2 regions of the Oerskovia sp. USHLN155 genome follow, and region 2 is predicted to be linked to the other one. Evidence: predicted binding sites of a transcription regulator. Region 2 holds the regulator's gene; the other holds the start of a gene.
What was found. The regulator HrcA, encoded in region 2, represses chaperone genes, less so after heat shock. The targets are predictions, from matches to a motif close to TTNGCACTCGNNNNNNNCGAGTGCNAA.
Positions count from the first base shown of each region.

Region 1: the regulator HrcA is predicted to act here: its motif matches at 4,463-4,489, upstream of groL (chaperonin GroEL).

Region 1 covers NZ_JBBCXG010000008.1:79,054-95,125, reverse strand. Annotated here, with positions in the region: gene WFH32_RS12935 (isochorismate synthase) at 1-885, opposite strand, end outside; gene WFH32_RS12930 (2,3-dihydro-2,3-dihydroxybenzoate dehydrogenase) at 990-1,781, opposite strand; gene WFH32_RS12925 (isochorismatase family protein) at 1,778-2,437, opposite strand; gene groL (chaperonin GroEL) at 2,709-4,343, opposite strand; gene WFH32_RS12915 (glycoside hydrolase family 15) at 4,580-6,034, shown strand; gene WFH32_RS12910 (phytoene desaturase family protein) at 6,125-7,615, opposite strand; gene WFH32_RS12905 (cold-shock protein) at 7,621-7,824, opposite strand; gene WFH32_RS12900 (LytR C-terminal domain-containing protein) at 7,948-8,610, opposite strand; gene WFH32_RS12895 (DUF3263 domain-containing protein) at 8,642-8,962, opposite strand; gene WFH32_RS12890 (uracil-DNA glycosylase) at 9,212-9,868, shown strand; gene WFH32_RS12885 (SGNH/GDSL hydrolase family protein) at 9,977-10,798, shown strand; tRNA gene WFH32_RS12880 (tRNA-Thr) at 10,946-11,018, opposite strand; gene WFH32_RS12875 (DsbA family protein) at 11,149-11,991, opposite strand; gene WFH32_RS12870 (hypothetical protein) at 12,127-12,738, opposite strand; gene WFH32_RS12865 (serine/threonine-protein kinase) at 12,789-15,146, opposite strand; gene otsA (alpha,alpha-trehalose-phosphate synthase (UDP-forming)) at 15,267-16,072, shown strand, end outside.
Region 2 covers NZ_JBBCXG010000002.1:177,470-192,207, reverse strand. Annotated here, with positions in the region: gene lepA (translation elongation factor 4) at 1-208, shown strand, start outside; gene hemW (radical SAM family heme chaperone HemW) at 285-1,688, shown strand; gene WFH32_RS03785 (acyltransferase family protein) at 1,868-3,760, shown strand; gene WFH32_RS03780 (hypothetical protein) at 3,921-4,952, shown strand; gene WFH32_RS03775 (DUF4870 domain-containing protein) at 5,178-5,729, shown strand; gene WFH32_RS03770 (DUF3097 domain-containing protein) at 5,814-6,680, opposite strand; gene WFH32_RS03765 (MFS transporter) at 6,812-8,254, shown strand; gene WFH32_RS03760 (type I restriction endonuclease) at 8,547-9,638, shown strand; gene hrcA (heat-inducible transcriptional repressor HrcA) at 9,890-10,906, shown strand; gene dnaJ (molecular chaperone DnaJ) at 11,022-12,134, shown strand; gene WFH32_RS03745 (16S rRNA (uracil(1498)-N(3))-methyltransferase) at 12,136-12,972, shown strand; gene WFH32_RS03740 (histidine triad nucleotide-binding protein) at 13,043-13,411, shown strand; gene WFH32_RS03735 (PhoH family protein) at 13,555-14,673, shown strand; gene ybeY (rRNA maturation RNase YbeY) at 14,673-14,738, shown strand, end outside.

The DNA.
Region 1 (16,072 bases), on a different contig from region 2:
CTTCTCGGACGTCAGGAGCCGCTGCGCGGTCGCGCGGTCCTCCTCGGGGTCGGCAGAGCGCGGCGCCGACCCCGCGAGCGGGTGGCTGTGCAGCACGCCGTCGCGCACCGAGACCAGGAGCTCGGGGCTCGCCCCGACCAGGTGCCCCTGGTCACCGGGCAGCTCGACGTCGAACACGTACGCGTCGGGGTTCGCGCGTCGCATCGCGGCGCGCACCGCGCGCCGGTCGAGCAGGCCCGGCGCGGACACGTCGAGGGTGCGCGCCAGGACGACCTTCTCGGCCACGCCGTCCTCGAGCTGGGACACGGCCCGCCCGACGGCGGCGCGGAAGACCACGTCGTCGCGTCCGGGCAGGGCCGTGGGCCCGGCGGGGTCCGTCGGCGCGGAGCGGACCGGTCCCGCTGCAGGCTCGCCGTCGGCCGCCGGCGCGGGGACCGTGCTGGACGGTCCGGGATCGTCCTGGTGGCTCTGGTCCCTCCGGTCGCTCTGGTCGCCGTGCCCGGCTCCCACGGGCCGCCACGACTGGTGCGCCGGGACGACGAGGTGCGCGGGACGCGAGGAGTCGAACGGGATCGTGCCCACGAGGATGGGCGCGGGCTCGCCGGCCCAGCGTGCCGAGGCCGCTCGGGCGAGCAGGTCGCGTGCGGCGGCCGCGACCGTCGGGCCGTCCCACGACGGCACGTCGAGGCGCTCGCGCACACCGTGTGCCACGAGGCCCACGTCGGGCGACGCGAGACGGAACTCGGCGTGCCCGAGGGGGGCGTCGTCGTCGGGCGCTCCGGCGGGAGCGGTGGTCCCGGTGGCCCGGGAGCGGCGGCGCGCGTGCGCCGTGTCGAGCACGACCGCGGTACCTGTCGGGTCGTCGAGCACGGTGAAGCCGGTCATGAGGCGTCCTCGGTGTCGATGGGGTTCGTGAGCCTGCGCGGTCGTCCGCAGGAGGACGTGCGAGAGGTCGTGCTGATGACGCAGGGGGGGGTGGGTGGGGCCGGTCAGCGGAGCGTGGCGCCGCCGTCGACCACGAGCTCGTGCACCGTGATGTGCCGGGCCGCGTCCGAGACCAGGAAGGCGACGGCGTCGGCCACGTCCTGCACCTCGGCGAGCCGTCCGAGCGGGATGCCGAGCCGGAAGTCCTCCGGCACCCCGGCGACGACGCGGGCCTCGGCCAGGTCGTCGAGGACCCGGAGGTCGTCCGGCCCCGGCGACCCGGCGATCGCCGCGAGCATGGGCGTGCGGGTCGAGCCCGGCGAGACCACGTTGCAGCGCACCCCGTAGGGCGCGAGCTCGAGGCCGAGCGACCGGGTCAGGCTCGACGCCGCGGCCTTCGAGGCCGCGTACGCCGCCATCCCGACGCGCGGGACGCCTGCGGCGTTCGACGCGACCGTGACGATCGCGCCCCGCCGACGCTCGGACAGACGTCGCGCGACCTCGCGCGAGACGAGATAGACGCCCGTCGCGTTGACCGCGAGCATGCGCTGCCAGTCCGCGAGCGTGGACTCGGTCACGACGCCGGGGTGCAGGACACCGGCGGCGTTCACGAGGACCTCGAGCGGACCGATCTCGGCCTCGACCCAGCGGACCACGCGCACGACGTCCTGCTCGTCGGTCACGTCGAGGCGCGCCGGGACGACCTGGCCGGCCGCGACCTTGCCGAGCGGCGCCGTCGGGACCGTGCCGTCGAGGTCTCCCGCGACGACCACGTAGCCCTGCGCCGCGAGCGCGTCCACGACCGCGGCCCCGATGCCGCCCGCGGCACCGGTCACGAGAGCCACGCGCGTGCTCATGCCCCCGCCACCGCGGGGACGCGCGCCCTGAGATGGGTCAGCACGTCGTCCGTCGTCCCGACGACGGCGCACCGGTCCGCCGCCCACGCGAGGGCCTGACGGTGGTGGGCGAGCGAGAAGTCCGCGACGGCGTCGCCGACGAGGAACGGCTGGACGTCGTGCATGAACGCGTCGCACGCCGTGACGAGGCACCCGATGTGCGCGTAGACGCCCGTCACGACGAGCTGGTCGCGCCCCTGCTCACGCAGGAGGTCACGCAGCCCGGTGCGCACGAACGCGTCGTAGCGCCACTTGGTCAGCACGGTGTCCCCCGGCTGCGGGGCGAGCTCGTCGATCACGACGTCCGACCCGTCGTCCGGGATGCCCGGACCCCAGAAGTCGGTGAGCAGACCCCGGTCGGCGGGGCGCTGCGCGGGCGGCTGGGCGGTCAGGACGACCGGGACGCCGAGCTCGCGCGCCGTCGTGGCGAGCCGCGAGATGTTGTGGACGGCGTCCCGCAGTGCGGGCGACGCCGGGTCGAACGCGTTCACGAAGTACTGCTGCATGTCGTGCACGAGGAGCACCGCACGGGCAGGGTCGACCTGCCACGTCACGCGGTTGCTCGGGTACTCGTGCGGTGCCGGGCCGTCGTAGGCGGCGATCGTCGGCAGTCCCATGGTCCCCCCAGAGCCAGGTGTATGAAGCGAGTTAGTTGAATGAGTTAGGTAAACCTTCCCTCACTGAGGTAGACCTAAGCACAGACTTCACCCGCAGGGGAAGAGTCGTCCACGGAACGGACAGATGCCGACAATCTGCCATCTCGTTCGCGGGTGCCGTGGACCCCCCCCCCCCCCCCCGCGGGCCGGCCCGCCCCGGACTCCCTGGCCGGACGGCCCTTCATGTCGAGCTGCGCGGGCTCCTACGAGCCCGACCGCACGAGCGGACGGATCAGAAGTCCATGCCGCCCATGCCGCCGTCGCCGCCCGGCATCGGCTGGTTCTTCTCCGGCTTGTCCGCGACGACCGCTTCGGTCGTGAGGAAGAGCGCTGCGATGGACGCGGCGTTCTGCAGCGCGGAGCGCGTGACCTTGACCGGGTCGTTGACGCCTGCGGCGAGCAGGTCCTCGTAGACGCCGGTCGCGGCGTTCAGGCCGTGGCCCGAGGGGAGGTTGCGGACCTTCTCGGCCACGACGCCACCCTCGAGACCGGCGTTGATCGCGATCTGCTTGAGCGGGGCGTCGATCGCGGCGCGCACGATCTGCGCACCGGTCGCCTCGTCGCCGACCAGGTCGGTGATGGCAGCGGTCTCGAACGCGACGGCGCCGGCCTGGATGAGGGCCACGCCACCACCGGCGACGATGCCCTCCTCGACGGCAGCCTTCGCGTTGCGGACGGCGTCCTCGATGCGGTGCTTGCGCTCCTTGAGCTCCACCTCGGTCGCGGCGCCGGCCTTGATGACAGCGACACCACCGGCGAGCTTGGCGAGGCGCTCCTGGAGCTTCTCGCGGTCGTAGTCGGAGTCCGACTTCTCGATCTCGGAACGGATCTGGTTCACGCGACCCGCGATGAGGTCGGCGTCGCCGGCACCCTCGACGATCGTGGTCTCGTCCTTGGTGACGACGACCTTGCGAGCCTGGCCGAGCAGGTCGAGGGTCGCGGTCTCCAGCTTGAGGCCGACCGTCTCGGAGATGACCTGGCCACCGGTGAGGATCGCGATGTCCTGCAGCATGGCCTTGCGGCGGTCGCCGAAGCCCGGAGCCTTGACGGCGACGGACTTGAACGTGCCACGGATCTTGTTCAGCACGAGGGTGGCCAGGGCCTCGCCCTCGACGTCCTCGGCGATGATGAGGAGGCTGCGGCCGGCCTTCATGACCTGGTCGAGCAGCGGCAGCAGGTCCTTGACGTTCGAGATCTTCGACTCGACGATCAGGACGTACGGGTCCTCGAGGACCGCTTCCTGACGCTCGGGGTCGGTCTCGAAGTAGCGGGCGAGGAAGCCCTTGTCGAAGCGCATGCCCTCGGTGAGCTCGAGCTCGAGGCCGAACGTGTTCGACTCCTCGACGGTGATGACGCCTTCCTTGCCCACCTTGTCGAGGGCCTCGGCGATGAGCTCGCCGATCGCGGGGTCACCGGCCGAGATCGCGGCCGTGGCGGCGATCTCTTCCTTGGTCTCGATCTCCTTGGCGGCGACGAGCAGCTGGGCCGTGACGGCCTCGACCGCCTTCTCGATGCCGCGCTTGAGGGCGATCGGGTTCGAGCCGGCCGCGACGTTGCGCAGGCCCTCGCGCACGAGCGCCTGGGCGAGCACGGTCGCGGTGGTGGTGCCGTCACCCGCGACGTCGTCGGTCTTCTTGGCGACCTCCTTGACGAGCTCCGCACCGATCTTCTCGTACGGGTCGTCGAGCTCGATCTCCTTGGCGATGCTCACACCATCGTTGGTGATGGTGGGCGCGCCCCACTTCTTGTCGAGGACGACGTTGCGGCCCTTGGGGCCGAGCGTGACCTTCACGGTGTCGGCGAGGACGTTGAGCCCGCGCTCCATCCCGCGACGAGCCTCCTCGTTGAAGGCGATGATCTTTGCCATGGGGATTGATCCTCCGCTGGTGGCGTGTGACGGTCGGTCGGCGCCCGCGACGGACGGCTCGCGCACGTCGGCGTTCATGTCACGCCGACTCGCGGGCCTCACCTGACGACCAGAGAAACCTGTCACTCTCATACCGAGAGTGCTAACGCCATTATTGGCACTCGGCAGGGGCGAGTGCAAGGCCAGGTGCCCCCTATCGCCCGCAGCGGAACAGCGAGCGTCCGGCTCGTCCTAGGATGCGCAGTGTGAGGTTCGCGACGACGCGGTGGCGACTGGCGGTGCTCGGAGCAGCGATCGCCCCTGTCGTGGTGCTCGTGACCGTGGGCGCCACCCCCGTCCCCCTGCCGACCGACGTCCACGTCGACCTCTACCAGGACGGCGTCGCGACGGCCGAGGACGGCTCCCTGCTCCGCCTCCCGGACGGCATGGCGGCCACCTACCTCGATGGCAGCCGCGTCCTCGACCCCGCCGCGCTCAGCCCGGCGCTGCCCGCCGGCAGCCTCGATCCGGCCGACGGCGAGGTCGACCGCCTCACGGTGATCGCCGGCTCCCCCCTCACGGCGGACCGGCTCCTGGACGCGGAGGCCGCCGAGCGTGCAGCCAGCGTCTCCAGGGCCTGGCTCGCCGAGGGGGACCTCCCCGGCAAGGGCACCCGGTTCGCCGCTCTCGGGGAGGACGCGCTGCTCGACCTGCACGCCATGACGCTCGAGAACGGCGCCTCGCTCGCCGCCCCCTCCCCGAGGTGGCGCTTCGTCTGGCCCCGGGACGCGTCCTTCACGGCGGCGGCCTACGCACGCACCGGGCACGTGGACGACGCTCTGCGAGTGCTGGACTTCCTCCGGTCGGTCCAGGAGGCCGACGGATCGTTCCAGGCGCGCTACCTGCCAGACGCCTCGGGCGTGCCCGACGACCGGGGCGGCCAGTCCGACGGCAACGGGTGGGCACTGTGGTCCGCCTGGACCGTGCTCGACGAGCTCGAGGCCCCCCAGGACCGTGCGGCAGCGCGCGAGCGGCTCGCCCCGCTCGTCGACGCGTCGACGAGCTACGTCCTGGGCATCCTCGACGAGGACACCGCGCTGCCCCCGCCGTCGAGCGACTACTGGGAGGTCCACCCGACCGAGCTCACGCTCGGCACCGCGGCCCCCCTGCTCGCGGGCCTCGAGGCGGCCCGATCGATCTACGCCGACGGTGAGCAGTGGGCGTCTGCGGCTGACGCCGCCCGCGCCGCCGCGCGGCTGCGCACGGCGATCGAGGAGCGCTTCGGCCCGCAGGGCTACCCGCGGCACGCGTCCGGCGGCCCCCAGGACGCGGCGACGACGTTCGCCCTGCCTCCCTTCCAGCCCACAGCCCTCGAGGGGGCCGACGAGGCGTGGCGGTCGTCGGTCATGTCGATGCTCCGGCCCGCCGGCGGGGTGGCACCTGGTGCGGGCTGGCGCACCGACGGCATCTCGTGGACGCCCCAGACCGCCCTCTTCGCGCTGGCCGGTGCTTCGACCGGCGAGGTCGAGGCCGCGGAGAGCTGGCTCGACTGGCTCGACACCCATCGGACGGCCTCGGGCGCGATCCCGGAGAAGGTCCTCGCGGACGGTTCTCCTGCGGCGGTCGCCCCGCTCACGTGGAGCTCGGCACTCGTGGTGCTGACGCTCGTCGAGCTCGAGGACCAGCGGGCTGCGGACGCTGCGCTTCCCTGAGCCCCGCCCGGCCGCGTCCGGCCGGGAGGTCCCGGGCCCCCCGAGTCCTCACGAGCGATCCGGCCCGTCGGCGCCGCCACCGTGCCCCCGTCAGGGCGCCAGTCGTGGCGGGTGCGGCACGTCGAACTCGCGGTGCAGCACGCGCCGTGCCGCGTACCAGCCGCCGAGCCCGTGGACCCCGGGGCCGGGGGGCGTGGAGGCCGAGCAGAGGTAGACCCCGTCGAGTCCGGTCGCGTACGGGTCGAGGCGCGCCGTCGGGCGGGCGATCACGCGCCACAGGCTGACCGTCCCCGCCGCGATGTCCCCACCCACGTAGTTGGCGTTGTGCTCGCTCATGCGCGCGGCAGGCACGCAGCGCGAGGTCACGACGACGTCGCGGAAGCCGGGCGCGAACCGTTCGATCTGTGCCGTGATCGCCTCGGTGACGTCGAGCGTGGAGCCGGCGGGGACGTGCGCGTACGCCCACAGGGGCCGCAGGCCCCCCACGCCGCGTGACGGGTCGACGACCGTGGGGTCGCTCACCAGGACCATGGGACGCTCGGCATGCGTGCCGGCCGCGACCGCGGCCTCGGCTGCGGCCATCTCCGCGCGCGTACCACCCACGTGGACGGTCCCCGCTCGTCCGACGTCGGCGTGCTGCCACGGCACCGGCCCGCGCAGGACGAAGTCGACCTTGGCCGCCGCGTTGCCGTAGGGGAACGCGGTGAGCGCACGCGCGGCCCGGCCGGTCAGGCGGGACCCGAAGACCTCGACGACCGTGCGCGGGGTCGTGTCGAAGATGATCGCGCGCGCCGGAGGCAGGTCCGACTCCGAGCGGACCGGGTGGTCGGTCACGACCTGGCCACCGTGCGCCTCGAGGTCCGCGACGAGAGCGGTCACGATCGCTCCCGACCCCCCACGGGGGATCGGCCAGCCGCCCTCGGTGTGCGCGAGGGAGGCGAGGAGCATCGCGACCCCGGCCGACGCGAGCGAGGGCATGGGGGCGATCCCGTGCGCGGCGACCCCGGTGAGGAGCGCCGGTGCGACGTCCCCCACGAAACGCCGGTCCCACATGCTCGTGCCCTGCTCGAGGACACCGAGGCCGAAACGAGCCGCGGTCGGGATCCCGCGCGGAAGGAGACCCGCGGGGACGCTGCGCTTGTCACCGAGCGCCGTCGCGACCGCGTGCCCGGGCTGCCGGGACAGCGAGCCGAGGAGCGAGCGCCAGGCGGCGCCGTCGGGCCCCAGACCGTCGACCGTCCGGTCGAGGTCCCGGTAGGCGATCCCCGCGCGGCCGCCTGGCAGGGGTTGCGCGTACGAGACCTCCGGCACGAGCAGCTCGACCCCGCGCGACGGCAGGTCGAACGCCTGGAAGAACGGCGACGCCCACGCCATGGGGTGCACCGCAGAGCAGATGTCGTGGAGCATGCCCTCGGCCAGCCCGAGGTCCAGCGTGCGCGACCCCCCGCCCACCGTGGGCTGCGCCTCCAGGACGCGCACGGACAGCCCGGCCCTGGCGCACGTCACCGCGGCTGCGAGCCCGTTGGGACCCGACCCGACGACGACGACGTCCACCTCGGTCAGGTGCCGGGCCGGGGTCACGGCGCTCAGAGCGCGCGCACCTGCTCGGCCTGGGGGCCCTTCTGACCCTGCCCCTGCTCGTACTCGACCTGCTGCCCCTCGTCGAGCGACCGGTAGCCGTCGCTCTGGATCGAGCTGTAGTGGACGAAGAGGTCCGGCCCGCCCGAGGCCGGGGTGATGAACCCGAAGCCCTTCTCGGCGTTGAACCACTTGACGGTGCCCTGTGCCATCGACGTCTCCTCGTGCGTACGAACCGGATGCGAGCATCGGAGCATCGGACGCCCCGTGGTGGGGTCGAGCCTAGTGGCAGAGGTCACACGAGGAAAGCAGGGGCCGGAAGCGGGACCGGGCGATCAGGAAGCGGGCGCGAGGGCCGACTTCACGACGACGACCACGTCCCCCTCGCGCACCTGCGCCTGGGTCACCTGCTCGGCCGGGATGCCGAGGATCGCTGCGACGGCCGTCGCCGTCTCCTTGCGGTTCTCGGTGTACCAGACGGTGGTCGCCGTGAGCCCGGAGTCGCCGGGGTAGTCCTCGGCCTTGGTCTTGGTGAACCCCTTGGCGTCCAGCGCGTCCTTGCCGGTCCGCGCCTCGCCGGCGGGCCCGCCGTCGTTCAGGACCCGGACGTACGCGCCCTTGTCCGCGGCTGCGAGCAGGGCCGTGAGGTCCGTGGCGGGGTCCGCGGGCGGTTCCTCCGTGGCTGCAGGCTCCTCCGCGGCGGGGGGCTCTTCCGTGTCCGCAGGCTCCTCCGCGGCCGGAGGCTCCTCAGCAGCCGCACCGTCGGCCGGCTGCTCCGCCGCGGGCTTGTCGGCCTCCGCCGGGGACTTCTGGCCGAGCCCGCCGGAGATCGCGGCGACCCCTCCGACCGCGAGACCCGCGAAGATCACCGCGACGAGGAGGAAGGGCCACGTCTTGCTCCAGCCGCTGCGCGGAGCGCGATAGACCCCCACGGGTGCGCCCTCGGGCGCGGGGACGTCGAACTCGTCAGGCGCGTAGGGGTAATCGCTCTTGCTCACGGCGACAGGTTAGCCCGACTTGGCCCAGCGACTAAATGTCGCCGAGGCGACGGGCCGACCGCGCACGCTGCCGGGTGGACCGCATCCGACGCAGGCGCTTGACGAGCATGGGGTCGTGCGCGAGGGCCGCAGGCGAGTCGATCAGGGTGTTGAGCGCCTGGTAGTAGCGCGTCGCGGTCATGTCGAAGAGCTCACGCACCGCCTGCTCCTTGGCCCCGGCGTACTTCCACCACTGACGCTCGAAGGCGAGAATCTCCTGGTCACGGGCCGAGAGCCCCGATTCCTCGACGGGCGCGTCGTCCGTCCCGGTGGGCGCGTCGAGGTGCTCGGTCGCGGCGAACGCTTCGCTCATGGGCGGGATCCTCACTCGTCGGGACGCGACCCGCTCCGGAGGGGCGGGCACCTGGACCGCACCAGCCTACGCGCGAACCACATCGGTGTCATTCACCCGCTCGCGTACCCTCGCCGCGTGAACACCTTCGCGACGCCACCGACCTCGGGGTCCCTCGAGCAGGCCCCGTCCTCCGCTCCCGGCCCCACCGTCCCGGCCGCCGTGCCCCACGGCACGTCCGAGGACACCCACCGTCCGCTCGCCGAGATCATGGCCCCGGACTGGGCCGAGGCGCTGGCCCCCGTCGAGCCCCAGCTCCGGGCCGTGGGCGACTTCCTGCGCGCCGAGACCGCGGCCGGACGCCCGTACCAGCCCGCGCCGTCGGACATCCTGCGCGCCTTCCAGCGTCCGCTGGCCGACGTGCGCGTCCTGATCGTGGGCCAGGACCCCTACCCGACCCCGGGGCACGCGATGGGCCTGTCCTTCTCCGTCCAGCCGCACGTACGCCCCGTCCCCCGCTCCCTCCAGAACATCTACGCCGAGATGGCGACCGACCTCGGCGCCCCCACGCCCGTGCACGGCGACCTGTCCGCGTGGAGCGACCAGGGCGTCATGCTGCTCAACAGGGTCCTGACGGTCGGCGCCGGCGACACCGGCTCGCACCGCCGCAAGGGATGGGAGGCCATCACCGAGGCTGCCATCCGCGCGCTCGTGGCCCGCGACCAGCCGCTCGTCGCGATCCTCTGGGGACGCGACGCCGCGACGCTCAAGCCCCTCCTGGGCGACACCCCGGTCGTCGAGAGCGCGCACCCGAGCCCGCTGTCGGCTCGCCGCGGGTTCTTCGGGTCGCGGCCCTTCTCGCGGGTCAACGAGCTGCTCGTGGCCCAGGGGTCGGCGCCGGTGGACTGGACGCTGCCGACGACCTGACGCGCCCGGCCCGTATCGCCTCGGACGACCGCGCCACGCCACCGGGGCCGCGCTGCGCCGCCGGGGATCTCGCGGGACGCAGCGCGCCGCGTGTCACACAATGGACCCGTGACCACCTCGCACCCTGACGATGAGAACGCGCCCCGCTGGGCCAGCTACGTCGCGATCGGCGACTCGTTCACGGAAGGACTCTGGGACCCCTACCCGAACGACCCGGACCGCCAGCGCGGCTGGGCCGACCTCCTCGCAGGGCACCTGTCGACGCGACGCAGCGCCGCAGGCCAGGCCCCGCTCGAGTACGCCAACCTCGCGATCCGCGGTCGCCTCCTGCGCTCGATCCTCTCGGAGCAGGTGCCGGCAGCGCTCGCGCTCAAGCCCGACCTGGTGAGCCTCATCGGCGGCGGCAACGACATCCTGCGCCCCGCGGCCGACGTCGACCGCCTGGCCCGCAACCTGGACCACGCGGTCGGGCGGCTGCGCGCCGAGGGCATCGACGTCCTGCTGGGCACGGGGTTCGACACGTCGGGCTCACCGCTCGTGGGCCTCACGCGCGGGCGCGTGGGGGTGTTCAACACGCACATCTGGTCGATCGCGCGCCGCCACGGCGCGCACGTCCTGGACCTGTGGGGCATGGCGTCGTTGCACGACTGGCGCATGTGGTCCGAGGACCGCATCCACCTCACGCCCGACGGGCACCGTCGCGTCGCGCAGGCCGCGCTCGTGGGCCTGGGGCAGACGCCCGACGACGCCACGTGGGACGACCCGCTGGCTCCCCTCCCGCCCGTCCCGCTCCTCGACCGCGCCCGGCAGAACGCCGAGTGGGTGCGGGTGCACGTGTACCCGTGGGCGACGCGGCGCCTGCGGGGCCACTCCTCGGGCGACCTGCGCGAGCCCAAGGCCCCCGCGCTGACGCCGGTGCAGTCGCCGTAGCCCCGACGGGTGCCGAAACCGAGGTTCGTCGGGCAACGGGGCCGAGCCGGCCGGCCGACGTCGGGTTCGGCACCCGTCCGTCTCGACGACGAAGGCCGGCGTCCCGCAGCTCGTGCTGCGGGACGCCGGCCTTCGTGGTGGGACCGGAGCCGCCTGTCGGGTTCGAACCGACGACCTTTCGCTTACAAGGCGAGTGCTCTACCAGCTGAGCTAAGGCGGCACGCCACCCGGAGGGCAGCGGCACCGTGAGGTGCGCGAACAGCCTACCGGGTGCCGCGCGTGCGGTGGACGCGGGACGAGCGGGCGGTCGGCGGCCGTCCCTCGCCAGGGGCGGCCCCCGACCGGGCGGATCAGCCCTTGGCGGCCTCGACGGCCTTCTTGAGCTCGGCCGGGTCGGTCCAGTTGCCGTCCCAGCGCTTGCCGTCGATCGTGATGGTCGGTGTGCCGAAGCCACCGGTCTTCGGGTTGGCGAGGTCGGGGTTCTGCGTGGCGAGGTTGGTCGCGCCCTCGGCCCACTTGCCGAACTCCTTGACCGCGTCGCCCGCAGCGATCTTGTCGGCCACTTCGGCCGGGACGCCCGCAGCCTTGGCGATCTCCGCGATCTGCGCGTCGGTCAGGCCGGCGGTGTTCTCCTCGGGCTGGTTGGCGAACATCGCCTCGTTGAACGCGTTGAACTGCTCCGGGGCGTGCTCGGCGACGTACGCGGACGCAGAGGCGGAGCGCGTCGAGAACTGGCTGCCGGACGAGTAGCGGTCGAGGATCGCGACCGGGTGCTGCACCAGGGTGATGTCTCCGGCCTCGCGCATCTCGTCGATCGAGGCGGAGTTGACCTGCTCGAAGTCACCACAGATGGGGCACATGTAGTCGAAGTACACGCCGAGCTCGACGGCACCCTCGGTACTGGTTCCCGCGACGCCGTCCGCGCCGACCGGGATGCCGCCCGTGTCGTTGGCCGTGGCGGGCGCCGTGACGCCCGTGAGCGGTGCGGTCTTCTGGGTTTCCTTCTGGTTCATCGCGGGGATGAAGACCCAGAGGAAGGCCCCGATGAGCACGGCGAGCCCACCGACGAGGGCGCCGATGGTGATCGCACGGTTGCGCTTGTCGCGCTTGGCCTGGGCCTCGCGCAGCGCGAGGGCTTCGGCTCGGGCCGCGTCGCGGCGGTCGGCCTTGGTCTGGCGGGGTTCGTTCGACATGGGAGTCCTTGGAGGTCGTGTGGTGGCGCGGCCCCACGCGGGGGCGCACTGGTCGCGAGGGTAGCGGTCCGTGCCACGCGTGCCCAGGGTGCGGTGGCACCGGGCGCGTGACGGCGACGAGTCGGGATCGAGTCGTCAGGCGGCCGCGAGCACAGGTGGCCCGCGCAGGGAGCGCACCGCGGCCAGCGCGAGGTGGTGCAGCACCTTGGTCGCGGACCGCACGACCTGCCGGCACGAGAGCGCGACGGGTGCGAGCGGCGCCCGCAGCAGGGCGACCGCGCGGCGCGGGCTCAGAACGGCGGTGAGGCGGTCACGGACGCGCAGGGCCCCGGCGGCCAGCCCGCACCCGGCGAGGAGCAGCGCGAGGTGGGCGAGCAGCACGGGCAGTGCGAGCACGCCGACGACGGTGACGACGCGGGCGGGGTCTCCCCCGAGCGCGGCGGTGCCGGCGGGGCAGTCGGCGGTCTCCCGCAGGAGAGCCAGGTGCACGCCCGCGACTCCCCAGCCGCCCGGAGCGGGCACGCACTGGTGGACGAGGCTGAATCCGCGGTCGGCGAGGAGCGTCAGGGTCCCGACGACCAGGAGGAAACCGGCGACGACGAGCGAGGTCGCGGCGGTCAGCGACCGCGTCAGCAGGCGCTCGGGGCCGTCCGCGCGCACGCGCGAGCGAGCCGCGGTCGCGGTCTCGCTCGGTGCTTCCCCGGGGGTCGCGCCGGTCGGCGCTCCCGGGACGGACGTCCTGGTCACGGGGTCAGGGTACCCGCGCTGTCTGAGAGTTTCCGGTGAGGCACGTGGGCTCACAGGCTCGGCGGCGGACCGGGGAAGGGCGCCCAGTCGATCGGCGTGCCGTCGCCGAGGGAGAAGAGCACCATCGCGGTGAGCACGAGCCCGGCGAGCACCAGGAAGATCGCCCCGACGCGGCCGGGGGCCACGTGCGCGAGCGTGGTGCGCGCGCCGTACCGGGTGAGCCCGGACAGCGGTCCGAACCAGGCGAGGAGCACCGTGACCGCCATCGCGACGCACAGCACGACGGTGAACACCCAGGGTTCGTTGGCGCCGCCGACCGACCGCGCCTCGACGTTCTGCTGCGGGGCGAGGACGAGCATCCCCGGCGCGAGCAGCCACCACGAGCCCACGACGAGCAGCACTCCCCCGCACAGCGCGACGAGCAGCGAGGGCACCGCGCCCACGACGGCACGCAGCGCGTACCAGGGCACGGCGACCACCGAGCGCACGCCGTCGCTGCGCTGCACGCCCCTGCGCTCGCGACGGCCGTGGAACGAGTCCGCCCCCACCCCGACGACGCGCAGCACGACCACGACCGCGGCGAGCAGCACGAACGCGACGCCCGGGTAGGTCCCGGCGAGCAGCACGAGCGGCAGCCCGAGGGCCGCCACGGTCCCGGCCCGCCGTCGGTGGGCGGGCCGGGCGTAGCCCGGCGCGGACACCACGCCGAGGGGGCGGCCGAACGCGTCGAGCGGGTCGCCGCCCTCGGGCTCGGCCACCTGCGCGCCGCGCCCCTTCCGCCTGCCCGACGCCGGAGCGTCGGCGGGCGGGGCGGGCTGCGGCGCGTACGGGTTCTGGGAAGGCGGGGGGTACGGCCCCTGGGCGGGCGGGTACGCCCCGGGCGGCGCCGAGGGGACCGGGGGCTGACGCAGGGTGGGCTGCTGGACGGCGGGCTGCACGGCGGTCGGGTGCATGGCGGTCGGCTGCACCGCGGTCGGCCGCCCGGACGCCGGGCCGACGAGGGACGCAGGAGGCACCGAGAGCGGCGGGGCCGTCGATCCCGGCGCGGCGGGTGTGACGGGCGGCGCCGGTGGCACGGTGGGCACCGCGACGGTCCGGCCGTCGTTCGCGATGATCTGGGTCGCGGCGAGCGGCGGGATCGACGGCGCGGGCGGGGTCGGCCGCGGCAAGGGCACGGCCGAGCGCACGGTCGGGACGACGCTCGTCGGCAGGACGTCCCCGGCCGAGGCGGGCAGGACGACGGTCGCCGCGGCACCGGACGCACCGGCACCTGCCGCCGTGGCCGCACCCGCACCCGCGCCCGCCGGTCCCATGACCGTGGTCACGGCCGCCGCGCCACCGGCCCCGTTCGCGGCAGCGGGCGCCGCGGCCCCCACGGCGCCCGCTCGTCCGGCCGCTGCGAGCGTGCCCCCGACGGCTGCCACGGCGGCGGTACCGGCGAGCGCTGCGCCACCGAGCGCGCCGCCCCCACCGGCCTTCCCGCCTCCGCCGAAGTGCTGCGGGACGACCTCCGTCGCGCCCGTGGCGGGCGACGCCGTCGGGCCGTCTGCCTCCTGTGCCGCGCGGTGCAGGACCGCGGCGACCTCCGACGGGCCGAGCCGGGTCGCCGGGTCCGCCCGCAGCGCCGCCGCGAGCGCCGCGGCCGTCCGCGGTCCCAGGCCGTCGAGGTCCGCCTCGCCGGACCGGGCGCGCGCGAGCACCGCCTCGACCGGTCGCATGCCGAAGGGTGGTCGCCCGGTCGCGGAGAACGCGAGCAGCGCCGCCCAGCCCCACCAGTCGCTGTTGGCGCTCGGCGCCGCGCCCTCGAGCAGCTCGGGGGCCAGGTAGCCCGGTGTCCCCATGACGAGGCCGGTCGAGGTCGCGCGAGCCTCGTCGAGCCCGTGCGCGATGCCGAAGTCGATGAGGACCGGGCCGTTCTGGGTCACCAGGACGTTGCTGGGCTTGAGGTCGCGGTGCACGACCCCGGCCGCGTGGACCGCCTCGAGCGCCTCGGCGAGCTGGTCCGCGAGCTCGAAGAGGTCGCGCGCGTCGAGCGGGCCGCCCGTCGCGACCTCCTCCTCGAGGTTGGGGCCGTCGACGAGCTCGGTCACGATGAAGGCCTCGGAGCCGTCGAGCTCGACGTCGAGGATCTGCGCGACCGCGGGGTGCCGCAGGCGTTGGAGGGCGACGGCCTCGCGGCGCAGGCGCTCGCGCCCCTGCGCGTCGACGTCGAGGTGTGCGTGCAGGAACTTGATCGCGACGAGGTTGCCGCCGCCGTCCTCGGCCTCGTAGACCGCTCCCATGGCACCGGCGCCGAGGCGGGCGAGGATGCGGTAGCCGCCGACCTCGCTGCCCGTGGGCAGGCCTCCGCGTCGCGCGGCACCGTTGCTCCGCGCCGGGTCGGCTGGTCTGCTGCTGGCCTCCTCCATGGTGTCAAGGTATCGACAATTCGGGGCGCTGCCCTGCGCTCCCGGGAGCAAGCAGGACGCGACACCGATAACCTGGGTGGAGTTTCACCAAAGTTCAACCGAATACCAAGGAGATCTCCATTGACTGGCAAAGACGGCTACGACCTCGTCGTGGTGTCCAACCGGCTTCCCGTCGACTTCACGGTCGACGACGAGGGCCACGTCGACTGGAAGCGCTCCCCCGGGGGGCTCGTCACCGCGCTCGAACCCGTCATGCAGAAGTCCGACGGCGCCTGGGTCGGCTGGTCCGGCGCCCCTGACCTCGAGGTCGACCCCTTCGACGCCGACGACATGCGCCTGGTGCCCGTGACGCTGTCCGCGACCGAGATCGAGCGCTACTACGAGGGCTTCTCCAACGACACGCTCTGGCCGCTCTACCACGACGTCATCGCTCCCCCCGCGTTCCACCGGCAGTGGTGGGACGCGTACCGCCGCGTCAACCAGCGCTTCGCCGACGCCGCCGCCGCACAGGCCGAGCAGGGCGCGACCGTCTGGGTCCACGACTACCAGCTCCAGCTCGTGCCCCGCATGCTGCGCGAGCAGCGCCCCGACCTGCGCATCGGGTTCTTCAACCACATCCCCTTCCCGCCGCTCGAGCTCTTCCAGCAGCTCCCGTGGCGACGCCAGGTGATCGACGGGCTCCTGGGCGCCGACCTCATCGGGTTCCAGCGCGCGGGCGACGCGTCGAACTTCATCCGTGCCGTGCGCCGCCTCACGGGCTACACGACCCGGGGGCCCATCGTGACCGTGCCCGGCGCCGAGGACCGCCCGTCGCGCAACGTCCGCGCCGCGGCCTTCCCCATCTCGATCGACTCCCGGACCTTCGACGAGCTCGCCCGGACCCCCGAGGTCCAGGCCCGCTCGCGCGAGATCCGCGCCGACCTGGG
Region 2 (14,738 bases):
TGCGATCCGCAAGGACGTGCTCGCCAAGTGCTACGGCGGTGACATCAGCCGTAAGCGCAAGCTGCTCGAGAAGCAGAAGGAGGGCAAGAAGCGCATGAAGACGATCGGTACGGTCGAGGTCCCCAAGGACGCCTTCATCGCGGCGCTGTCCTCCGACGGTGCGGGCAGCAGCGGCGGCAAGGACGCGAAGGACAAGTCCAAGAAGTGATGTGCTGCTCTTCTCGTGAGCGCGTGGCCCTCGATGTGCTGGGGGCCGCGCGCTCCGCGGCGTCCGGGGTGCGGGCATGAGCCCGGCTCTCCCGGACGGCATCCCCGTGCCCGACGACGGCGCTCTCCCTGCGTGGGTGGGTGCTGGTCCTGCTGGGGCGGTGCCGGACGACCACGCGGGTCGTGACTTCGGCGTGTACCTGCACGTGCCGTTCTGCACCGTGCGATGCGGCTACTGCGACTTCAACACGTACACGGCGTCCGAGCTGGGCGGTGGCGCGAGCCAGGCGTCCTACGCGGACACGGCGCTGCGGGAGATCGACCTCGCGGCGCGGGTCATGGAGCGTGCCGGGTTGGCCTCGCGCCCGGTCTCTACCGTGTTCGTGGGCGGCGGCACCCCGACGCTGCTGCCGGCCGGCGACCTGGCGCGCATGCTCGCGGGCGTGCGCGACGCGTGGGGTCTTGCCCCGGGCGCCGAGGTCACGACCGAGGCGAACCCCGACTCGGTGACCCCGGAGTCGCTCGCCGAGCTCGCGGCGGCGGGCTTCACGCGGGTGTCGTTCGGCATGCAGTCGGCCGTGCCGCGCGTGCTCGCGACGCTCGAGCGCACGCACGACCCGCGCCGCATCCCCGACGTGGTGCGCTGGGCGCGCGACGCGGGGCTCGCGGTGTCGCTCGACCTGATCTACGGGACGCCTGGCGAGAGCCTGGACGACTGGCGGACGAGCCTCGAGGCCGCGCTCGCGACGGGCGTCGACCACGTCTCGGCGTACGCGCTCGTCGTGGAGCAGGGGACGAAGATGGCCGCGCAGGTGCGCCGTGGGGACATCTCCCTGCCGAGCGAGGACGACCAGGCCGAGAAGTACGAGCTCGCGGACGAGCTGCTCACCGCGGCCGGGCTGGAGTGGTACGAGGTCAGCAACTGGGCCCGGCGGGCACCGACCGGCGACGGCTCCGTGCCGGGCGAGGCGGTGGCGGACCCGGCGTTCGTGTGCCGTCACAACCTGGCGTACTGGCGGGGCGAGGACTGGTGGGGGATCGGCCCCGGGGCGCACTCGTACATCGGAGGGGCCTCGAACCGTACAGACGATCCGGAGGATTCCGCGGACATCTCCGACGGCGTCTCCGACACGGCCGACGACGCGGCCGCGCCTGCGCCGGGCGGCCGTGAGGGCGTGCGATGGTGGAACGTGAAGCACCCGCGACGCTACGCGGCGATGCTCGAGGCGGGCGGCAGCCCGGCGGCCGGACGTGAGCTCCTGACCGTCTCGGAGGCTCACCTCGAGCGCGTCATGCTCGGTGTGCGACTGCGTGAAGGACTGGACCTGAGCGTCCTTACCGAGGTGGGTCGGCGCAACGTGGCCGGCATGGTCGCGGCGGGCCTCCTCGACGGAAGAGCGGCGATCCGAGGCCGCGGGGTGCTGACCCTGCGGGGACGGTTGCTGGCGGACACGGTGGTACGGGAGCTGACTGACGGGTGACGACGGTAGGACAGTCGGCTCGGGCGCAGGCCGGAGCAGCCAGGACCTCGACCGACCGCGTCGACGTGTGGCAGCGACTGCGACCTGCTGACCTCGACCTCGACTCGCCGGACAGGTCCCTCGTCGGGCCCCCGCCGCAGAGCCCACCGGCTCCCGGTGGGTACCGTCCGTCACGACCGGTGCGACCGACCGTCCGGTACCGGCGGATCGCCGGGCTCGACGGGTTGCGTGCGCTGGCCGTGCTCTCGGTCATGGTCTTCCACTTCGCCCCGCAGGTCCTCCCCGGCGGGTACGTGGGCGTCGACATCTTCTTCGTGCTCTCCGGGTTCCTCATCACGACGCTCCTGGTCCGCGAGTTCCGGGCGCGGCGGGCCGTGTCCCTGTCCCGGTTCTGGGTCCGACGAGCCCGCAGGCTCCTGCCGGCGCTGGGCCTGGTCGTGCTCGTGTGCACGGCCGCCGCGGGGCTGGTCGGGGGCGATCTCCTGGTGGGGATCGGGGCGCAGGTGGCAGGGGCCGCCACGTTCACGAGCAACTGGGTCTACATCGCCCAGGGCAGCACGTACTCCGGGGGACTGGCGCCCCAGATCTTCGCGAACCTGTGGTCGCTCGCCGTCGAGGAGCAGTTCTACCTGGTGTGGCCGCTCGTGGTCCTCGCGGTGCTCGCGCTGCGGATCACCCGGCGCCGGGCTCTGGTCCTGGCGGGGGTGCTCGCCGTCGGGTCCGCCGTCGCGATGGCGGTCCTGTACTCGCCCGGCACGGACCCGACCCGGGTCTACTTCGGCACCGACACCCACCTGTTCGGGCTCATGATCGGTGCCTTCCTCTCGTTCTGGCACCTGCGCACGGGGCGTCCGACGCTCGTCCGCGAGGCGCCGCGGACCACGACCCGCAGGGGAACCCTGTTCGTCGTGGGCGCGGGGATCGCGGGCGCGGCCGTCCTGGTCGTCGCGATGCTCTGGATGCCGTGGGACGACGGCATCACCTACCGGGGTGGACTGTTCGTCGTGTCGCTCGCGACGGCCGGGGTCGTCAACCTCGTGCTGCACGCACCGGGCCTCGGCAAGCAGCTGGACCGGGGGCCGGTGGGCTGGGTGGGCGCGCGCTCGTACGGCCTGTACCTGTGGCACTGGCCCGTCTTCGTCCTGGCCGCAGCGCTCGCCGGAGGCGGCGGGCTGTACGCGAGCCCCGGACCGTGGGTCGCGCTCGCCGCGACCGTCGTGACGTTCGGTGCCGCAGCGCTGTCGTACCGGTACGTCGAGCGTCCCGTCATGGGGCGAGGCCTCGGGGGGTACGTGCGGACCGTCGTGGCGTGGCTCCGCCGGGGTGCGTCGGGCCGCAACCCGTTGCCGGTCCGCGGGTGGCTCACGGTCGGCGGGGTCGTGGTGGTCGTCGGGCTCGCGGTCACGGGCTTCGTGCGCGCCCCGGCGATCTCCTCGGTCGAGGCGCAGATCCGCGCGGGCGCGGAGGTCGCCGCGCTGACCCAGCAGCCTGCCGGTGAGGCGCCTGCGGCACCGGCTCCCGACGCGGCGCCCGTGCCCGCGGAGCCCGCGCCGGAGACCCCGGCCGTGGCCCCGACGCCTCCACCCGGCGACCAGGTCACGATCATCGGCGACTCGGTGACGTTGGCGAGCGCGCCCGCGCTGACGGCGGCCCTTCCCGGCGTGCTGATCGACGGTGCCGTGGCCCGGCAGATGAAGGACGCCGTCGGCCTCGTCGAGGCCGTCCGCGCGGCCGGGAACCTCCGGCCCTACGTCGTGCTCTCGCTCGGGACGAACAGCACGGTCGACGCCGCGATGATGGACAAGGTCCTCGCCGCGATCGGTCCAGACCACACGGTCGTGCTCGTCACGGGGTACGCCGACCGGTCGTGGGTGCCGGTCACGAACGCCGAGCTGGTCGGCGCGGCCCAGCGCCACGGGAACGTCGTGATCGCGGACTGGAGCGGCGCGATCTCGTCCCAGCCCGCGCTGCTCGGACCCGACGGCGTGCACCCGACCTCCGAGGGGACGTCGCTCTACGCGGGGGTCGTCTCGGGTGGTCTCGCGCAGGCGGTCGCGCTCCGCGGACCCTGACGTCTCACCGGTGTCGTCCGAGGAGGTTTCGGGCGTTCCACGCTTCCTGTGGCGGGAATGGCCCGAACGCCCCATCGTGGAGGGTGATCTGTGAAATGTTCGATCGTCACAGTCCGTTCACAGTGTGGCTTGCCGCACCCCGCCGACCCGAGGGATCACGATGAGCGACAACACCGCAGGCGGGCCGCCGCCGGAAGAGAACGAGCCGACCCCGCAGAACCCCTCCGCGAGCACACCGGACCCCGGTGCCGCCGCGCAACCGCCCTCCGAGCCCGTCCCCCCGAGCCAGCCCCCGGCTCAGCCGCCGGTGACGCCGCCCACGCAGCCCCCGGCCCAGCCGACGCCGCCCGCGCAGCCCGGGCCTCCGGTCGCGCCGCCGTACGGCGCCCCGACCCCGCCCCCCGCGCAGCCCTACGGCGCTCCCGCCGGTGGGCAGCAGCCTCCGTACCCGCCTCCGGCAGGCGCCTACCCGCCGCCGGCCGGCGCGTACCCGCCTCCCGGCCAGCCTGCGTACGCGGGGGCCGCGGCGTTCTCGGTGGGTGACGCGATCGGCTTCGGGTGGAAGAAGTTCTGGGCGAACCCGGGACCGTGGATCCTCGCGGCCCTGATCTTCCTGGTGATCAACGCGATCTTCAGCTGGATCTCCGGCGGCTTCGACAACTTCACGGACTACCGCACCGACGGGTTCTCGGACACCAACATGGCCGAGGCGCTGGGGCTGAGCTTCGTCAGCGTCCTGCTGACGATCGTCGGCGTGATCATCAGCTACCTCGTCGCCGCGTTCTACTCCCGCGGTGCTCTCGACGAGACGCAGGGGCGCAAGCCCGACGTCTCGGCGTTCTTCCGGATCGCCAACGTGGGCAACGTCCTGCTGGCCGCCTTCCTCGTGGCCGTCATGACGATCATCGGCACGATCCTGTGCATCCTGCCCGGCATCGCGGTCGCGATCTTCTCGGCGTTCGTCTACTACTTCACCCTCGACAAGGAGCAGGACGCGATCACCGCGATCAAGTCCAGCTGGTCGCTCGTCGCGAAGAACTTCGGGTCGGTCTTCCTGCTGCTCCTGGCGCTCTTCGGGATCAACATCCTGGGCTTCCTGGTCTGCTTCGTCGGCCTGCTGGTCACGATCCCGCTGTCCTACATCGCGGTCGCGTACGCCTACCGCCGTCTGGTGGACGAGCAGCCCGTCTGACCTCCGCACAGGTCCCGACGACGGGCCGTGCCGCACCTCCACCTCGGGTGTGCGGGACGGCCCGTCGTCGTCTGCGCACGTGCCGTGCTGGCTGTGCGCCGGGTGCCGGCCAGGTGAATCGGCCCGCTCGGGGGACGGGCACGGTGGCCGCAGGTGTGCCGGACCGGCTAGCGTGAAGCGCCCGGTCCGTCCTGAACGGTCCGGTCCGTCCGTAGAGAGGCCCCGATGAGCAGCCAGAACCCTTCCGACCAGGTCCCTGACTACGGGCAGTACGTGCCCCCGACGGACCAGCACGGCACGCCCGGAGCCCAGCACGGGCAGCCGGGCCAGCCCGGCCAGCAGGGGTGGCCCGGTCAGCAGCCCCCCTACGGTCCTCCCGCGGGTCAACAGGGTCCGTACCCGCCCCAGGGCCAGTACCCGCCGCCGGGCTACCAGGGCGGCCCGGCCGCCCCGCTGTCGCCCGCCGACACGAAGACCTGGGCGAGCCTGTCCCACCTCCTGGGTGGGATCCTCGGGTTCCTCGCACCGCTCGTGATCTGGCTCGTCTTCCGCGAGCGCAGCCACGTCGTCGACGCCGAGGCCAAGAAGGCGCTCAACTTCCAGATCCCCGTGGCCCTCGTCCTGCTCGCCGCGAACTGGGTGCTCCCGGGCTTCCTGTCCGGCCTGGTCGTCCTCGGCGTCTGGGTGGCGTCGCTCGTGCTCGGCATCATCGCGTTCCAGGCCGTCAGCAACGGCCGTCCGACCAGCTACCCGATCGACGTGAAGATCGTGAAGTAGCGCACGTCGCCGCACGTCGAGAGGGGGCGTCCCAGGCAGACCTGGGCCGCCCCCTCTCGGCGCGTCACCGCGGGCGCCGGACCCTCAGTCGGCCGTCACGAAGTCGATGAGCTCCTCGACGCGGCCGAGCAGCGACGGTTCGAGGTCGGCATAGGTACGCACGGTCCCGAGGATCCGCTGCCAGCCGCGGGCCACGTCGGCCTGCTCGCTCGCCGGCCACCCGAGCTCGCGCAGGATGCCGCGCTTCCACTCGGTGCCGCGCTCGATCACGGGCCACGCGTCGAGGCCGACGCGCTCGGGCCGCACGGCCTGCCACACGTCGACGTAGGGGTGACCCAGCACCATGACCGTGCCGGGGCGCACGCCTCGCAGGGCCTCCGCGACCAGGCGCGTCTCCTTGCTGCCGGGGACCAGGTGGTCGACCAGGACGCCCACCTTGCGCTCCGCCGTCGGGCCGAAGTCCTCGAGGGCTTCGCTGAGGTTGTCGACGCCGTCGAGCAGCTCGACCACGACCCCCTCGATGCGCAGGTCGTCGCCCCACACCTTCTCGACGAGCTCGGCGTCGTGCTTGCCCTCGACCCAGATGCGGCTGCCGCGTGCGACGCGCGCCCGGACGTTCGCGACCGCGCGCGAGCCCGAGGCGGTGCGCGTCGGGGCGGCGGGCGCCGTCGAGGTCACCGGGGCGGTCAGCTCGACGGGCTCGCCGTCGACCCAGAAGCCCGGGCCGAGCGGGAAGGTGCGCGTGCGACGCGCGCGGTCCTCGAGGACGACGACGTGCATGCCGCCGGACTTCTCGACCCGCACCACGGCGCCGACCCAGCCGGTCTCGACGTCCTCGACGACGAGCCCGCGCTCGGCGGGCTGCGGGCGGGAGACCGGGCGCCGGCGGTGGGGGACCGGGGCGGGGGTCGCGCTGGACAGGACGTCGGAACCGTAGCGATCGAAGCTCACCGACGTCACCCTAGGCGCTCGTCGCCCTCTCGCCCGGAAGGGGCGCGCGGTGACCCGTGAGGTCGTCACGGGCCGGTCCGGGCGAGGTCGCTCGCCGGGTGCGGGCCCACGTGCCGTGGTACGACTGGCCGGTGAGCACTTCGAACGGCCCCGCCGCGCCCGACGCCCAGCGGTGGCGCGTCCTGGGGCTGTGCCTCGCGGTCGGTTTCATCACGATGCTCGACGTGTCGATCGTCAACGTCGCGCTCCCGTCGATCGAGAGGGCGCTCGACGCGGGCCCGACCGAGCTGCAGCTCATCGTCGCGGGCTACACCCTCGCGTTCGGGCTCGCGCTCGTCCCGGCCGGCCGCCTGGGCGACGCGGGCGGGCGTCGCACGTTGTTCATCGTCGGCCTCGTGGGCTTCGCGCTCACGAGCCTCGCGGCGGGCCTGGCACCGAACGACGAGTGGCTCGCGATCGCCCGGCTCCTGCAGGGCGTGAGCGCGGGCATGCTCAACCCGCAGGTCATCGGGCTCATCCAGCAGATGTTCTCGGGGTACGAGCGCGGCAAGGCGTTCGGCATGTTCGGTGCGACGATCGGCGTCTCGACGGCGCTGGGTCCGCTCCTGGGCGGGCTGATCCTCCAGGTCGTGGGCGAGGAGAACGGGTGGCGGTGGATCTTCGGGATCAACGTCCCGATCATCGCGGTCGTGCTGCCCCTGGCGATCAGGTTCCTGCCCGTGACGGTGCGCAGGCCCGGCCCGCGCAGGCTCGACCCCGTGGGCCTCGTCCTCATCGCGGTCGCGACGGTCGCGGTCATGCTGCCGTTCGTCACGACGTCGGGCCAGGACGACGACCCCGGCCGCTGGTGGTGGCTCGCGCTCGGGGCGGTCGCGGTCGTCGCCGCGGTGTTCTGGGAACGGCGCTACCAGCGCACCACGGGCGCCCCGGTCCTGGACCCGCGAGTCCTGTCGCTCACGTCGTTCCGCAACGGCACGCTGCTCGGCATCACGTACTTCGCGGGGTTCACGGGCATCTTCCTCGTCGCGACGCTGTACCTGCAGAACGACCTGCACTTCACGCCGCTGCACGCGGGGCTCATCGGGATGCCGTTCGCGATCGCGTCGGGCGTGGCGTCGTGGCTCGCGGGCCGCGGGGTCGCGCGCTGGGGCCGACCGCTCGTGGTCGCGGGCCTCGTGGTGGTCCTCGTCGGGCTCGGGGGCGTGATCCTCGCGATCCGCGCCACGGGGGACGACTCGTCGGCCGCGGGCTGGGGCATCGCCCTGACCATGATGATCACGGGGATCGGCAGCGGGACCGTCATCTCCCCGAACCAGACCCTGACCCTGGCCCGCGTCCCGGTCGAGCTCGCGGGCGTCGCGGGCAGCATGCTCCAGCTCGGGCAGCGAGTGGGATCGGCCATGGGCATCGCCGTGGTCCTCTCGACGTACTACTCGCTCAAGGCGGGCGGATCGACGGGAGCCGTCGCGGCGAGCACCGCGATGCTCATCACGGTCGCCCTGGTCGCGGTCTCGCTCGTGGTCGCGGTCGTGGACCTTCGGTCGCGGCACGCGCACGCCACGCCCGCAAGGTGACGTCCACGACGTGAGCGGCGCCGTCGGGCACCGTGCCGGGGCGGCGGCGGGGGTGAGGCCCGGCGAGAGCCTCGGGCCCGACGGCGGAGCGCGGGCCGCGTCGCGGCGTGTTCTTGAACGTCCGGACGACGACCAGTGTCGTCGACTGCCTCACTTCCGGAGTCGTCGTGGGGATCTTGGGGCTTGAGAGAATCCTTCATCAGTGGGTGAAGTTGCGGCGTTCTTACTGCTCGGAAATGTCGTCCCCGCTAGGCTGCGGCCACCACACACTATGTCGAAACGGGTGATTCGGGTGGAAATTGCGGAGCGGCTAGCCTCGCTGGCGACCAAGGTGCGACAACAGAAGGCCACGATCCAGACGGAGGAAGCGACCAAGAACGCGTTCGTCATGCCGTTCATCTCGCTCGTCCTCGGGTACGACGTGTTCAACCCGAACGAGGTCGTACCCGAGTTCACCGCGGATGTTGGCACGAAGAAGGGGGAGAAGATCGACTATGCGATCGTCAAGGACGGCGAGGTTCAGATTCTCATCGAGGCAAAGACCGTCGGCAGCCCGCTGGGAATCAACCATGCGTCCCAGCTCTTTCGGTACTTCGCAACGACGAACGCACGGATCGCGGTACTGACCAACGGCGAGCACTACCACTTCTTCACGGATCTCGACCGGCCGAACAGGATGGACGACAAGCCGTTCCTGCAGCTCGACCTCTCCGACCTCGACGACTCACTCGTGCCAGAGATCCAGAAGCTCACGAGGGACTCCTTCGATCTCGAGTCCGTGGTGAGTGCCGCCGAAGAACTGAAGTACATCGGAGCCCTCAAGCGTGTGCTGGGTGCCCAGTTCCGTGAACCAGACGCCGAGTGGGTGAAGGCGCTCACTGGCCGTGTCTACGAAGGCCCGATCACGCAGAAGGTGCGTGAGCAATTCCGAACGCTCGTGACGAAGGCGATGAAGCAGTTCCTAGCGGATCAGGTCAACGACCGGCTCAAGGCGGCGCTTGGCGGGCAGGGGTACGCGGAGTCCACTGCTCCGCTGACCGGTGAGTCGGCCGCCCGCGAGAGCGTTGCGGAGGCTGTCGAAGAGGCGGACCGCGGGATCGTGACGACGTTCGAGGAGCTCGAGGGCTTCCAGATCGTCCGAGCGATCGCTTGCAGCGAGGTCCCGCCGAGCCGGATCGTCCACCGGGACACGAAGAGCTACATGGGCATCCTGTTGGACGACAACAACCGCAAGCCGCTCGCCCGCCTTCACTTCAACACAGGGCAGAAGTACGTCGGCTTGTTCGACGAGGAGAAGACCGAGACTCGTCACGCGATCGAGACTCCGGAGGAGATCTACAACTTCGCTGAGCACATCCGCAAGAGCGTGCATTACTACGAGTGACTGGCGGAGCGGGCCGTCGTTGCTGACGGCCCGCTCTCGATGGACTGTTCGTGGCTGATGCATCGGCTGTCGAAGCAGGCCGTGTCGCGGTGCTGGTCGTTGAGCCCACCCGCCCCCGGCCCTGGCCAGGGCGCGGTCGGGAAGACCCCGTGAGGACCCTGTGCACGTCGCGCCCCACGCCTCCCGCGACCGCGTAGAATTAGCACTCGACGGTGGAGAGTGCGAGAACGCGCGACGATCGGGAGGTGGCCATGAGCGAGGAACGACGGCTCGACGTGCTGCGTGCGATCGTCGAGGACTACGTCCTGACGAGGGAGCCGGTGGGATCCCGGGTCCTGGCCGAGCGGCACCGCCTGGGCGTGTCCCCGGCGACGATCCGCAACGACATGGCCGCGCTCGAGGAGGACGGGTACATCGCCCAGCCCCACACCTCGGCCGGGCGCATCCCCACGGACAAGGGCTACCGCCTGTTCGTGGACAGGCTCTCGACGGTCAAGCCCCTGTCCTCGCCCGAGCGGCGGGCGATCGAGACGTTCCTGTCGGAGGCCGTCGACCTCGACGACGTCGTGGCCCGCGCGGGGCGTCTGCTCGCTCAGCTCACGGGCCAGGTCGCCGTGGTGCAGTACCCGTCGCTGCGCCGTTCGGGCCTGCGGCACCTCGAGCTGGTGCCGGTCGGCGACCGACGGCTGCTCGTGGTCATCATCACGGACACGGGCCGCGTCGAGCAGCGCACCCTCGAGGTCGCGCAGGCACCGGACGAGGCCACGCTCGCCGAGCTGCGCTCGCGGCTCAACGCCGTGGCGGCGGGCAAGCGTCTCGCGGAGCTCGGCAAGGGCTTCGCCGACGTCGCGCAGGAGTTCCGCCCCGAGCACCAGGACCTCGCGCGCTCGCTCGCGCTGCTCGTCGAGGAGACGCTGTCCGAGGAGTCGGAGGAGCGCATCGTGCTCGCCGGCACCGCCAACCTGGCCCGGGTCGGCATGAGGTTCGAGCACGCGCTGCGACCGGTCCTCGAGGCGCTCGAGGAACAAGTCGTGCTGCTCGGGTTGTTGACCGAGATGGCCGCGGAGACCGGGGTGAGCGTGCGCATCGGTCACGAGACGCAGCTCGAGGGGCTCGCGGAAACCTCGGTCGTGACGAGCGGATACGGTAACGAGGGGGACTCGGTCGCGCTGATCGGCTCGATCGGACCGACCCGCATGGACTATCCCGGGACGATCGCCTCGGTCCGCGCGGTCGCGCGGTACCTGTCGCGCGTCCTGACCGCATGAGTTCGGTTCTTGCGCCGGCGGGCGCCGCGCCGGGTCCTTCGACCCTGGTCGTCACCGCACGGTGTTGTCGGAAGTCGCCGATCCTGGATCGGCGTGCGCTAGTAGAGAGTGACCTGTGAGCGACTACTACGAGATCCTGGGCGTGCCCCGGGACGCGAGCCAGGACCAGATCAAGAAGGCCTACCGCAAGCTGGCCCGCGAGCTGCACCCTGACGTCGCGGGCGAGGCCGCCGAGGACAAGTTCAAGGACGTGTCCCGCGCCTACGAGGTGCTGTCCAGCCCGGACAAGCGCCAGCAGTACGACCTCGGCTCGGACCCGTCGGCCGCCGGCGGGGGCATGGGCGGAGGCTTCGGCTTCCAGGACATCTTCGAGACGTTCTTCGGGGGAGGCCAGGCGCAGTCGGGACCCATCCCGCGCGCACGCCGCGGCCAGGACGCCCTGGTGCGTCTCGACATCGACCTCTCGGAGGCGACCTTCGGGGCGCGCCGCGAGCTCCAGGTCGACACCGCGGTGATCTGCGGGACCTGTTCCGGCTCGTGCTGTCGCCCCGGCACGTCGCCCCGCACGTGCGACGTGTGCAACGGCCGTGGCACGGTCCAGCGCGTGGCGCGTTCGTTCCTCGGCCAGGTCATGACGACCGCCCCCTGTGCCGCGTGCCAGGGCTTCGGCACCGTGATCCCCGAGCCGTGCGCCGAGTGCGCGGGCGAGGGTCGCGTGCGCAGCCGTCGCACCCTGACCGTGAACGTCCCCGCGGGCGTCGACACGGGCACCCGCATCAAGCTCACGTCGCAGGGCGAGGTCGGCCCGGCCGGTGGCCCCGCGGGCGACCTGTACGTCGAGATCCGCGAGCGCAACCACGAGGTCTTCGTGCGTCGCGGCGACGACCTGCACTGCACGCTCCAGGTGCCCATGACGGCTGCGGCCCTCGGGACGGTCCTGGAGCTCGAGACCCTCGACGGCCCGCAGGAGATCGACCTGCGCCCCGGGACCCAGCCCGGGCAGATCGTCACGCTCAAGAACCTCGGCGTCGGCCACCTGCACACCGGTGGTCGCGGTGACCTCAACGTGCACGTCGAGGTCCAGGTCCCGACGGGCCTCGACGAGGAGCAGGAGGAGCTGCTGCGCTCGCTCGCGAAGGCCCGCGGCGAGGAGCGTCCGGACCCGCGCCTGTCCGCCGCGCACCCGGGAGTGTTCTCCCGCCTGCGCGACAAGCTCTCGGGGCGCTGACATGAGCGCGCCGGTCTTCCTCGCGGAGGCGAGCAGCTCGTCGGAGAGCGGGGCCGCGGGTGGCCTCGCGGGCTTCCCGGCGGGTTCGCTCTACGTGCTCGACGGCGCCGAGGGGCGCCACGCGGGCGTCGTCCAGCGGCGCGGGGTCGGGGAGGCGGTCGACGTCGTCGACGGCGAGGGCCTGCGCCTGCGGTGCAGCATCGAAGGTGTCGAGCCCTCCGGGGTCCACCTGCGCGTCCGTGAGGTCGTCGAGGAGCCCGCACCCGACGTCGTGGTGACGCTGGTCCAGGCCCTCGCGAAGGGCGACCGCGACGAGATGGCGATCGAGGCGGCGACCGAGGTCGGCGCCGACGCCGTGGTCCCGTGGCAGGCCGAGCGGTCGATCGTGGTGTGGCGTGGCGACCGCGCGGCCAAGTCGCGCGCCCGCTGGCTCGCGACCGTGCGCGCCGCGACCAAGCAGGCGCGGCGTGCCCGCCTTCCCCGGGTGGACCTCGCGATCGACACGCGCGGGCTCGTCGAGCGCACGCGCCAGGTCGTCGACGCGGGCGGTGCCGTCATCGTGCTGCACGAGGAGGCCGTCGTCCCGCTCGCCGAGGTGGCCCTGCCCGTCCCCGCGTCCCAGGACGTGGCCGCGGCGGGACGAGCGCCCGAGGTGCTCGTCGTCGTCGGGCCGGAGGGCGGGATCTCCGAGAAGGAGGTCGAGGCCCTGACCGGTGCCGGTGCACGCACCGCGCGCCTCGGCCCGCACGTGCTGCGGACCTCGACGGCGGGCCCGGTCGCGATCGCGATGCTCGTCCAACGGCTCGGCCGGTGGGGCGCGGCGGACGACGAGCGGTGACCCCGCACGTGGTGGGGGCGCACCGTCCGCCTCCCGGGCCGTGCCGGCGAGCCGGGGGTAGCCTGCCGTCATGACCAGCAACGACACCTCGCGCCCGACCGACCCGGACTGCCTGTTCTGCAAGATCGTCGCAGGCGAGATCCCCGCGACGATCGTGGCGACCACGGACCAGGCCGTGGCGTTCAAGGACATCAACCCGCAGGCCCCGCTCCACGTCCTCGTGGTGCCCCGCGCGCACCACGGCGACATCGCGCAGCTCGCCGCCGCCGACCCGGACCTCCTCGCGGGGGTCGTGGCCCTGGCCGACGAGGTCGCGAGCGAGCAGGCCGACGGGCAGTTCCGGCTCATCTTCAACTCGGGACCGCGCGCCGGGCAGAGCGTGTTCCACGTCCACGGGCACGTCATCGGCGGCACCGCGCTGGGGTGGAACCCGGCCTGACCGCAAGGACGCTCGTCCGCCCGGTCCTGCGGGCCGCCCGGTGCGCCCGGTATTCGCCCTGACCCCGGCGGACACGCTCGATATCATGGACGCACCACGAACGACCAGACCTGCTGAAGGAGTGCCGCGGCGCAAGCCGGCTCATGCCATCTTCGACACCACCCACACCGAACGGCCCGGCGGCCGCGCACCCCTCCGGGACCCGGGTCGAGCACCGTATCGTCGTGCCGTCCCACGTGCCGATGGTGGACCTGCTCGGCAGCGGTGACGTGGTCCTGCGAGCCATCGAGTCCGGGTTCCCCACGATCGACGTCCATGCCCGCGGGAACGAGATCGCGGTCACCGGCCCCGTCGGCGACGTCGCGCTCGCCTCCCGGCTGCTCGACGAGCTCGTCGAGGTCGTCGAGTCCGGCACCCGCCTCACGCCCGACGTCGTGACGCGCTCCGTCGCGATGCTCACCGCGGCGACCGCGGCCCGCCCGGCCGAGGTCCTGACGTTCAACATCCTCTCCAGCCGTGGCCGGACGATCCGTCCCAAGACGGTCGGGCAGAAGCGCTACGTCGACGCGATCGACGCGAGCACCGTGACGTTCGGGATCGGCCCCGCCGGGACCGGAAAGACGTACCTCGCGATGGCCAAGGCCGTCCAGGCGCTCCAGGCCAAGCAGGTCAGCCGGATCGTGCTGACCCGTCCGGCCGTCGAGGCGGGGGAGCGGCTCGGGTTCCTGCCCGGCTCGCTCTCCGAGAAGATCGACCCGTACCTGCGCCCCCTGTACGACGCGCTGCACGACATGATCGACCCCGAGTCGATCCCCAAGCTCATCGAGGCCGGGACCATCGAGGTGGCGCCGCTGGCATACATGCGCGGTCGCACGCTGAACGACGCGTTCATCATCCTCGACGAGGCGCAGAACACCTCGACCGAGCAGATGAAGATGTTCCTGACCCGTCTCGGCTTCGGTTCCAAGATGGTCATCACGGGCGACGTGACGCAGGTCGACCTGCCGGGTGGGACGCCGTCCGGGCTGCGGGTCATCGAGGACGTCCTGACCGGGGTCGACGACGTCGAGTTCTGCCGGCTGACCTCGACGGACGTCGTACGGCACCGCCTCGTGAGCGACATCATCGACGCCTACGCGCGCTGGGACGTGAGCACCGCGCGCGACGGCGGAGGCCACGCGCACGGCGCCGGGCGCGGCGGCACGGCGCGCCGTGAGCGACCACGAGACACACGAGACCAACGAGAGCAAGGGGCACGCTGATGAGCGTCGAGATCAACAACGAGTCCGGCTACGAGGTCGACGAGGCGGAGTTCGCGGCCCTCGCG